2 regions of the Paenibacillus sp. OAS669 genome follow, and region 2 is predicted to be linked to the other one. Evidence: predicted binding sites of a transcription regulator. Region 2 holds the regulator's gene; the other holds the start of a gene.
The links. The regulator NrdR, encoded in region 2, represses ribonucleotide reductase genes. The targets are predictions, from matches to a motif close to AACACNATATATNGTGTT.
Positions count from the first base shown of each region.

Region 1: GGC63_RS02030 (adenosylcobalamin-dependent ribonucleoside-diphosphate reductase) is a predicted target of NrdR. The motif match lies at 1,738-1,755, and genes of this name have one in related genera.

Region 1 is NZ_JADBDR010000001.1:558,180-561,599, reverse strand. It holds gene GGC63_RS02040 (biotin/lipoate A/B protein ligase family protein) at 1-489, shown strand, start outside; gene dat (D-amino-acid transaminase) at 527-1,372, opposite strand; gene GGC63_RS02030 (adenosylcobalamin-dependent ribonucleoside-diphosphate reductase) at 1,890-3,420, shown strand, end outside.
Region 2 is NZ_JADBDR010000001.1:859,535-862,954, forward strand. It holds partial or broken gene GGC63_RS35055 (JAB domain-containing protein) at 63-164, shown strand; tRNA gene GGC63_RS03395 (tRNA-Ala) at 1,395-1,467, opposite strand; gene nrdR (transcriptional regulator NrdR) at 1,624-2,100, opposite strand; gene GGC63_RS03405 (alpha/beta-type small acid-soluble spore protein) at 2,221-2,445, shown strand; gene GGC63_RS03410 (lytic transglycosylase domain-containing protein) at 2,505-3,089, opposite strand; gene coaE (dephospho-CoA kinase) at 3,092-3,420, opposite strand, start outside.

The DNA.
Region 1 (3,420 bases), 300 kb from region 2:
TTCCAGAAGCTGGGGCTGGATGCGCAAATGGTTCATCTGGCTACGGAGGAAGAGAAGAGCAAGTATGCTTCCATGGGCTCTGCGGCGTGCTTTGACTCTCCATCGTGGTATGAGCTCGTGGTCGAAGGGCGCAAAATTGCCGGCAGCGCCCAAACCCGGCAGAAGCAGGTCGTTCTGCAGCATGGCTCGATTCTGCTGGACATGGATACCGATCAGCTGTTTCGCGTGCTGCAATTCAAGAATGAGCGGATTCAAGCCAGATTGAAGCAGCAGTTTACGCAAAAAGCCGTGGCCATCAACGATATTTGCCTTGAATTAGGCAGAGCGCCGGTACAGCTTCAGGATCTGGAACGCGCATTCCGGGAAGGAATGGCGGAAGGATTGAACGTGGAGCTGGAGGAAAGCGGGCTGACGGAATACGAGCTGTCGCTAGTCGAGCAGCTGATGGCAGACAAATATGCCAACGATGAATGGAACCTTCGGAGATGATTCTCCGAAGGTTTTTTGCTGCGTAGGGGGAGAAAGATCAGCTCTTTATTGCTGCTTTGGGAAGACGCTCTTCAAAGGCTCTTTGGAGCTTCACTGTGACCGGTCCGGGTACTCCCCGGCCTACTGTTTGCTTATCAATACAGATGATCGGAGTAATCTCCGTGGTCGTTCCGGTAATAAAAGCTTCGTCAGCCGTCCGCAGATCATCTAGAGTAAACGCTTCTTCCCGAACGGGGAGGTTGAGCTGGCGAGCCAGCTGAAGCACAAAAGCCCGGGTAATGCCATGCAAAATCAGGTGGTTGGCGGGATGCGTTCTGAGCTCTCCGTTCTTGACGATCATCATGTTCGAGGCGCTGCATTCCGTAACGGTTCCGCTGCGGTGCAGTATGACTTCATGAGCCCCTTGATCCAGCGCATGCTGCTTGGCCATAACGTTAGGAAGCAGGTTCAATGTCTTCAGGTCACAGCGAAGCCAGCGGATATCCTCCATGGTGATTGCTGTTATCCCCTTCTCCATGGTTTCAAGAGGTCTGGCCATCTCCGTCGTATAAGCCATGAGCACCGGCTCAGCTTGTGCAGGGAATGGGTGAGATCTTGGTGCGGCGCCACGGGTAATTTGCATATAAACCGTACCCTCCGCAAGCTCGTTCAGCAGGATCAATTGGTTCAGCAGCTCATCCAGATGCCGCGTTGAATAAGGGAGCGGAATCCGCACATCTCTGGCGCTTTTCTCCAGTCGTTCGTAGTGGCCTTCGGCTTCAAACAAAATGCCGTTGTAGACACGGAACACCTCGTATACCCCGTCTCCGAAATAGTAGCCGCGATCATCCGGAGATATGCGGACCTGCTCCTTGTGAACAAACTCATTTTGGTATAAATACATTCAAACGGGCCTCCTTAGGGCAAAATATACAGGAACATATGTTTGTTATTTTTGCATAAACTATGTTATAATACCAATCAACGGATAGGCTGAGGATTATCATTTTCCCTGCTACTCAAATAGGTTATCAATGATAGAAACAGATGTCAAAATCGAATGGATCGCCCTGAGGGTGCAACGATTTTTAGCAGGATGCCAATAGGTCTCCGGACTCTAATTGACCATTTTTCGCCGCTGGGAAGCACTGATTTTTGTCGAATAAAATGAAGCTGGTGTTAACGAAAAAAAGCGAATAAAGGAGCAAATAGGAGTATTCGGCTCGACGTCTTGTCCTAATTTCCAAATTCCGCTACTGGCCCATTAGAAGCACTATATATTGTATTGTATAATGGATAATGCATACCAGATATTGTGATATTTGTTGTAGTTTAATTTTCGGGAGGTTGTTGTATTGAACACGGTGAACGGCAATAAACTCGAGGGATTAAGTGAAAAAATATTTCTAGACCGCTACGCGATGAAGGACGCGGATACGAACCATACACAGGTTGGAGATACCGTACTTGTTTTAACGAAGGACGATCCTAAATTTCCGGCCAAGGAAGTCGGCGAGGTTGTCTCAAGAGACGGTAAGCAAGTTCGTGTAAAGCTTCGCAGCGGAGATATAGTGGAATCTTCCATAGAGAAGCTTACTTTAACATTGGAGAAAACACCGGAGCAGCTGTGGGACCGGTTGGCCCGGGCCATGGCTTCAGTCGAAGCAACCCCCGAGAAGCAGGACGAGTGGACTCATAAATTTAGATATATATTGGATGATTGGAAGCTGGTTCCCGGAGGCCGGATTGCTGCAGGCGCGGATGCCAGCGATGAGCTGACGTTGTTTAACTGCTATGTTATTCCGTCACCGCATGACAGCCGCGGAGGCATAATGAGCACACTCTCCGAAATGACAGAGATTATGGCGCGCGGAGGCGGCGTCGGCATCAATCTGTCCTCATTACGTCCGCGGCGCGCTGTAGTAAAAGGAGTTAACGGCTCCTCAAGCGGTGCCGTATCCTGGGGCGGATTGTTCAGCTATACGACCGGTCTGATCGAGCAGGGGGGCAGCCGCCGCGGCGCCTTGATGCTCATGATGAACGACTGGCACCCGGATGTCGTAGACTTTATTACTGTCAAGCAAACGATGGGACAAATCACGAATGCCAATCTGTCCGTCTGCGTCAGCAACGGCTTCATGAAGGCCGTGAAGGAAGATCTGAACTGGGATCTTGTCTATCCTGATACGACGGACCCTGAGTATGATGAGCTGTGGGACGGAGATTTGGACAAATGGAAGAAGCTCGGCAAGCAGGTGAACGTGTACCGCACGGTGAAGGCGCGCGATGTATGGCATACGATTATTGAATCGGCGTGGAAATCGGCAGAGCCTGGCGTCGTATTCATGGAGTACTACAATCAGATGTCCAACAGCTGGTACTTTAATCCGATTATTTGCACCAATCCATGCGGGGAGCAGGGGCTGCCTGCCTGGGGCGTCTGCAATTTGTCAGCAATCAATTTATCCCGATTCTATGATGAGACTAAGCAGGACGTGGCATGGGAAGAACTCGGCAAGGTCGTTCGCTACTCCACACGCTTCCTTGATAACGTTATAGATAAAACGCCTTACCATTTCGAGCAAAACCGGATTAACCAGCAGGGTGAACGCCGTGTAGGGCTTGGTACGATGGGTCTGGCAGAGCTGATGATCAAGCTCGAGATTCGTTACGGCAGTCCGGAGTCGCTCGTATTTCTGGATCAGCTTTACGGTTTTATCGCCAAAGAAGCTTACCTTGCTTCGGCGGATATCGCCGCCGAGAAGGGCAGCTTCGAGAAATTCGAAGCCGAGCCGTTCCTGCAAAGCGGCTTCATGAAGTCGATGACGAGCGTCTATCCCGAGGTTGGAACAGCCATTCAGAAAAAGGGTATGCGCAACGTTACTGTTATTACGCAAGCACCTACAGGCAGCACAGGGACCATGGTTGGAACCTCTACAGGGATCGAGCCGT
Region 2 (3,420 bases):
ATGCTCATAACCATCCGAGTGGTGACCCTAATCCCTCTCCAGAAGACGTAGAATTAACCAAAAGGCTGGTGAGAGCAGGAGAAATTGTAGGCATAGAAGTGCTAGTTCACCTCATAATTGGAGGAAACACCTTCGTCAGTCTAAAAGGAATAGGCTTAATGTGAAAAACAAAACTATTGGTAAGTATATGTATATTATTCTCATTAACGGTTTTCCCACTTTTGATATGGAACTCGCGATTTTAGCAAAGGGTCCCACAGCCGTAAAGTATAATGACTATGCACTAGCTGCCAATAATAACAAACATTTTGACGTAGACACAGAACAACTTCAAAAATTCATGAGATGAAGACTATTTCTCGTGCAATCTTTAAAGTTGCCTTCGTTGTAAGCGTCTTTTTTATTGCCCAAAGGCGGGAATTCATATATGCAGCCATAAATTCTGGATGATCGTTCACGATATCGTATCTCTAGATACTTTTTTAGTAGATTTATCATATTAGGGCAAAAACAAGAAAAAACTTATCATTTTATGGGGGTGTGAATTATGAATCAAAGACGACATATCGGTGAGCGAATACGACTCTTGCGACTACAGAAAGGAATGAGCCAGGAACAACTGGCGCTACATTCATCTTTAAACATTAAAGCTGTATGGGCTGGAAGTAACCGTCACGGATGACCAAATCGACTTTGGCTCTCATCTCCCACCAAAAAACAGGAGATGGCGGCGATGTTATATTTGCTTTTGCTATCGATGTTCATAAAAAAACGCCACTACGCTATCCGTAGTGACGCTTTTTTTATGGAGCCTAGGGGGGATGTTTGAATCCTTCATTTGACTTGCTTTCGATTGCCTTTTCACCGATGACAACCCTAGCGGTAGATTCAAACGCCGTGCTCGTCCGCTCCTCTCCCTGCGCGCGGACTGAACCCCTTTCAGGGGTTCGCTCCCCCTGTGAACATAAAAAAACGCCACTACGCTATTCGTAGTGACGCTTTTTTTATGGAGCCTAGGGGGATGTTGAATTCCTCATTTAACTTGCTGACGGAGCCTCCCTCCGACGACAAGCCTGGCGGTAGAATTCAACGCCGTGCTCGTCCGCTTCCGCTCCCTGCGCGCGGACTGAACCCTCGGGGTTCGCCCCGCTGGCTCAAAAAAATCCCCGGAACCTTATGGTTCCGAGGATTTTCTTATGGAGCCTAGGGGGGGGGGATGTTGAATTCCTCATTTAACTTGCTGACGGAGCCTCCCTCCGACGACAAGCCTGGCGGTAGAATTCAACGCCGTGCTCGTCCGCTTCCGCTCCCTGCGCGCGGACTGAACCCTCGGGGTTCGGCCCCGCTGGCTCAAAAAAAATCCCCGGAACCCTATGGTTCCGAGGATTTTCTTATGGAGCCTAGGGGGATCGAACCCCTGACCTCATCGCTGCCAGCGATGCGCTCTCCCAGCTGAGCTAAGGCCCCGTATGATTTCGGTAAATTTTTCACCCGACAATTAGGTATTATACACGGTGCTTGGCCTATCGTCAAGCGATAATTCAATATTTTTTTCGCGGACCCATCAAGCAAATAAAACAGGTGCTCAAAGGATATCATCGATGGATTCCCCGCACCTGCTTATTACTTTTTATCTTCTCCTACTTGATGCTTGGACAAGATGTCTGTCAGCTCCCGCATGAACATGTTGATGTCTTTGAATTGACGATAGACGGAAGCAAACCGGATATAAGCGACCTCGTCCACCGGATACAGCTGTTCCATTACGATCTCCCCGATTTCGCGGCTGTCGACCTCAGCGCTTGCTGTATTGCGGATCTGCTTTTCGACTTCGGATACGATCATATCGAGCTGATCTACAGACACCGGACGCTTCTCACAAGCGCGAATCAAGCCCCGGAGCATTTTTTCCCGGCTGAACTCCTCGCGGCTGCCATCCTTCTTAATAACAATAAGAGGAGTCTCCTCCACCATTTCGAAGGTGGTGAACCGCTTGGTACATTTCTCGCATTCTCTTCTTCGACGAATCGATTTGTTCTCATTGGCCGAGCGCGAATCCAACACCTTGGTTCCGTTATAGTCACAGTATGGGCATTTCATTTCTTTATCACTCCTCTTGGTTACGAAATCAGGCGTGCAGATATTGCCAGCGAATCCCTGTAATGATCTTCAGGGAAAAGCACATAATAGGTTTACCAACTTACAAGGAGGTGAACAGACATGGGTGCAGGACAATCTCGCAGCAGTAACGCTTTGGTGGTACCTCAAGCTAACGCAGCTTTGGATCAACTGAAATATGAAGTTGCTCAAGAGTTGGGTATCGCTATCCCTCAAGACGGTTACTACGGTAACATGGCTACTCGTGACACTGGTGCCATCGGGGGTCATATTACTCGTCGCCTGGTGCAAATCGCTGAGCAAACACTTGCTGGCGGCAACCGCTAAGTAGAAGCCGGGTAGAAGTATTGGACAGTTGCTCCTTAGGGGGCCTGTCCAATGCTTCTTTATTTTTGAGGAGCGATTCCCCATTCCTTCGCATAAAGCTTATGATATTTATTATAATAATACAAAACGCGCTGAATGTAATGCCTCGTTTCACCATAAGGAATGGAATCCGAATTTTGTAAGGTGCCATCCCATTCTTTATTCTGAAGCCACCGGTTTACTTTCCCCTGACCGGCGTTATAACCGGCAATGGCAGCGATGGTGTTCCCATTAAACTCCTTATGTAAATACCCCAGGTACCATGTCCCCAGCTCAATGCTGACGGATGGATTATCCAAATCATTCTTATAGGATGGGGAGAACCGTCCGGCATCCACGATCCACTCTGAGGTGTCCGGCATAAGCTGCATTAAACCGTAAGCGCCTTTTTTGGATGAAATGTTCAACTTATAATTGGATTCAACTCGAATAATGGCTGCAACCAATAGCGGGTCCACCTCGTAGCTCGCGGCATGCTGCCGTATTTCCTCTTGATAGCGGATCGGATATAACCATTTACCCACAATATCACTGCTAAGGAACATGAGAACTACGAAGGTAATTAAAAGAAGAGCAAATACTCGCTTTTTCCGCCAAAAGCCGATGCTCATAGCAGCCTCCTTCCCCTTAAGAACGCCTCCACCTGTTTCTCCGTATCCGCAAGCGTCCCTTGATTATCTATGACAATGTCAGCCTTGGCTTTCTTCTGTTCAATATCCATTTGGGCTTTGAGGCGTGCCTCCGCTTGGTCTTCCGTGAGCTTGTCCCGGTCCATGAGACGCTGAAGCTGAAGACTACGCGGTATGTACACTACCATGACGGCTTCGAACATCGACTGCAATCCCGATTCATATAACAGGGGAATGTCGACGACCACCAGCTTGTCCGGATGCGATTGCTCATACTCCTGCATTCTTTCGCGAATTAGCGCACGGA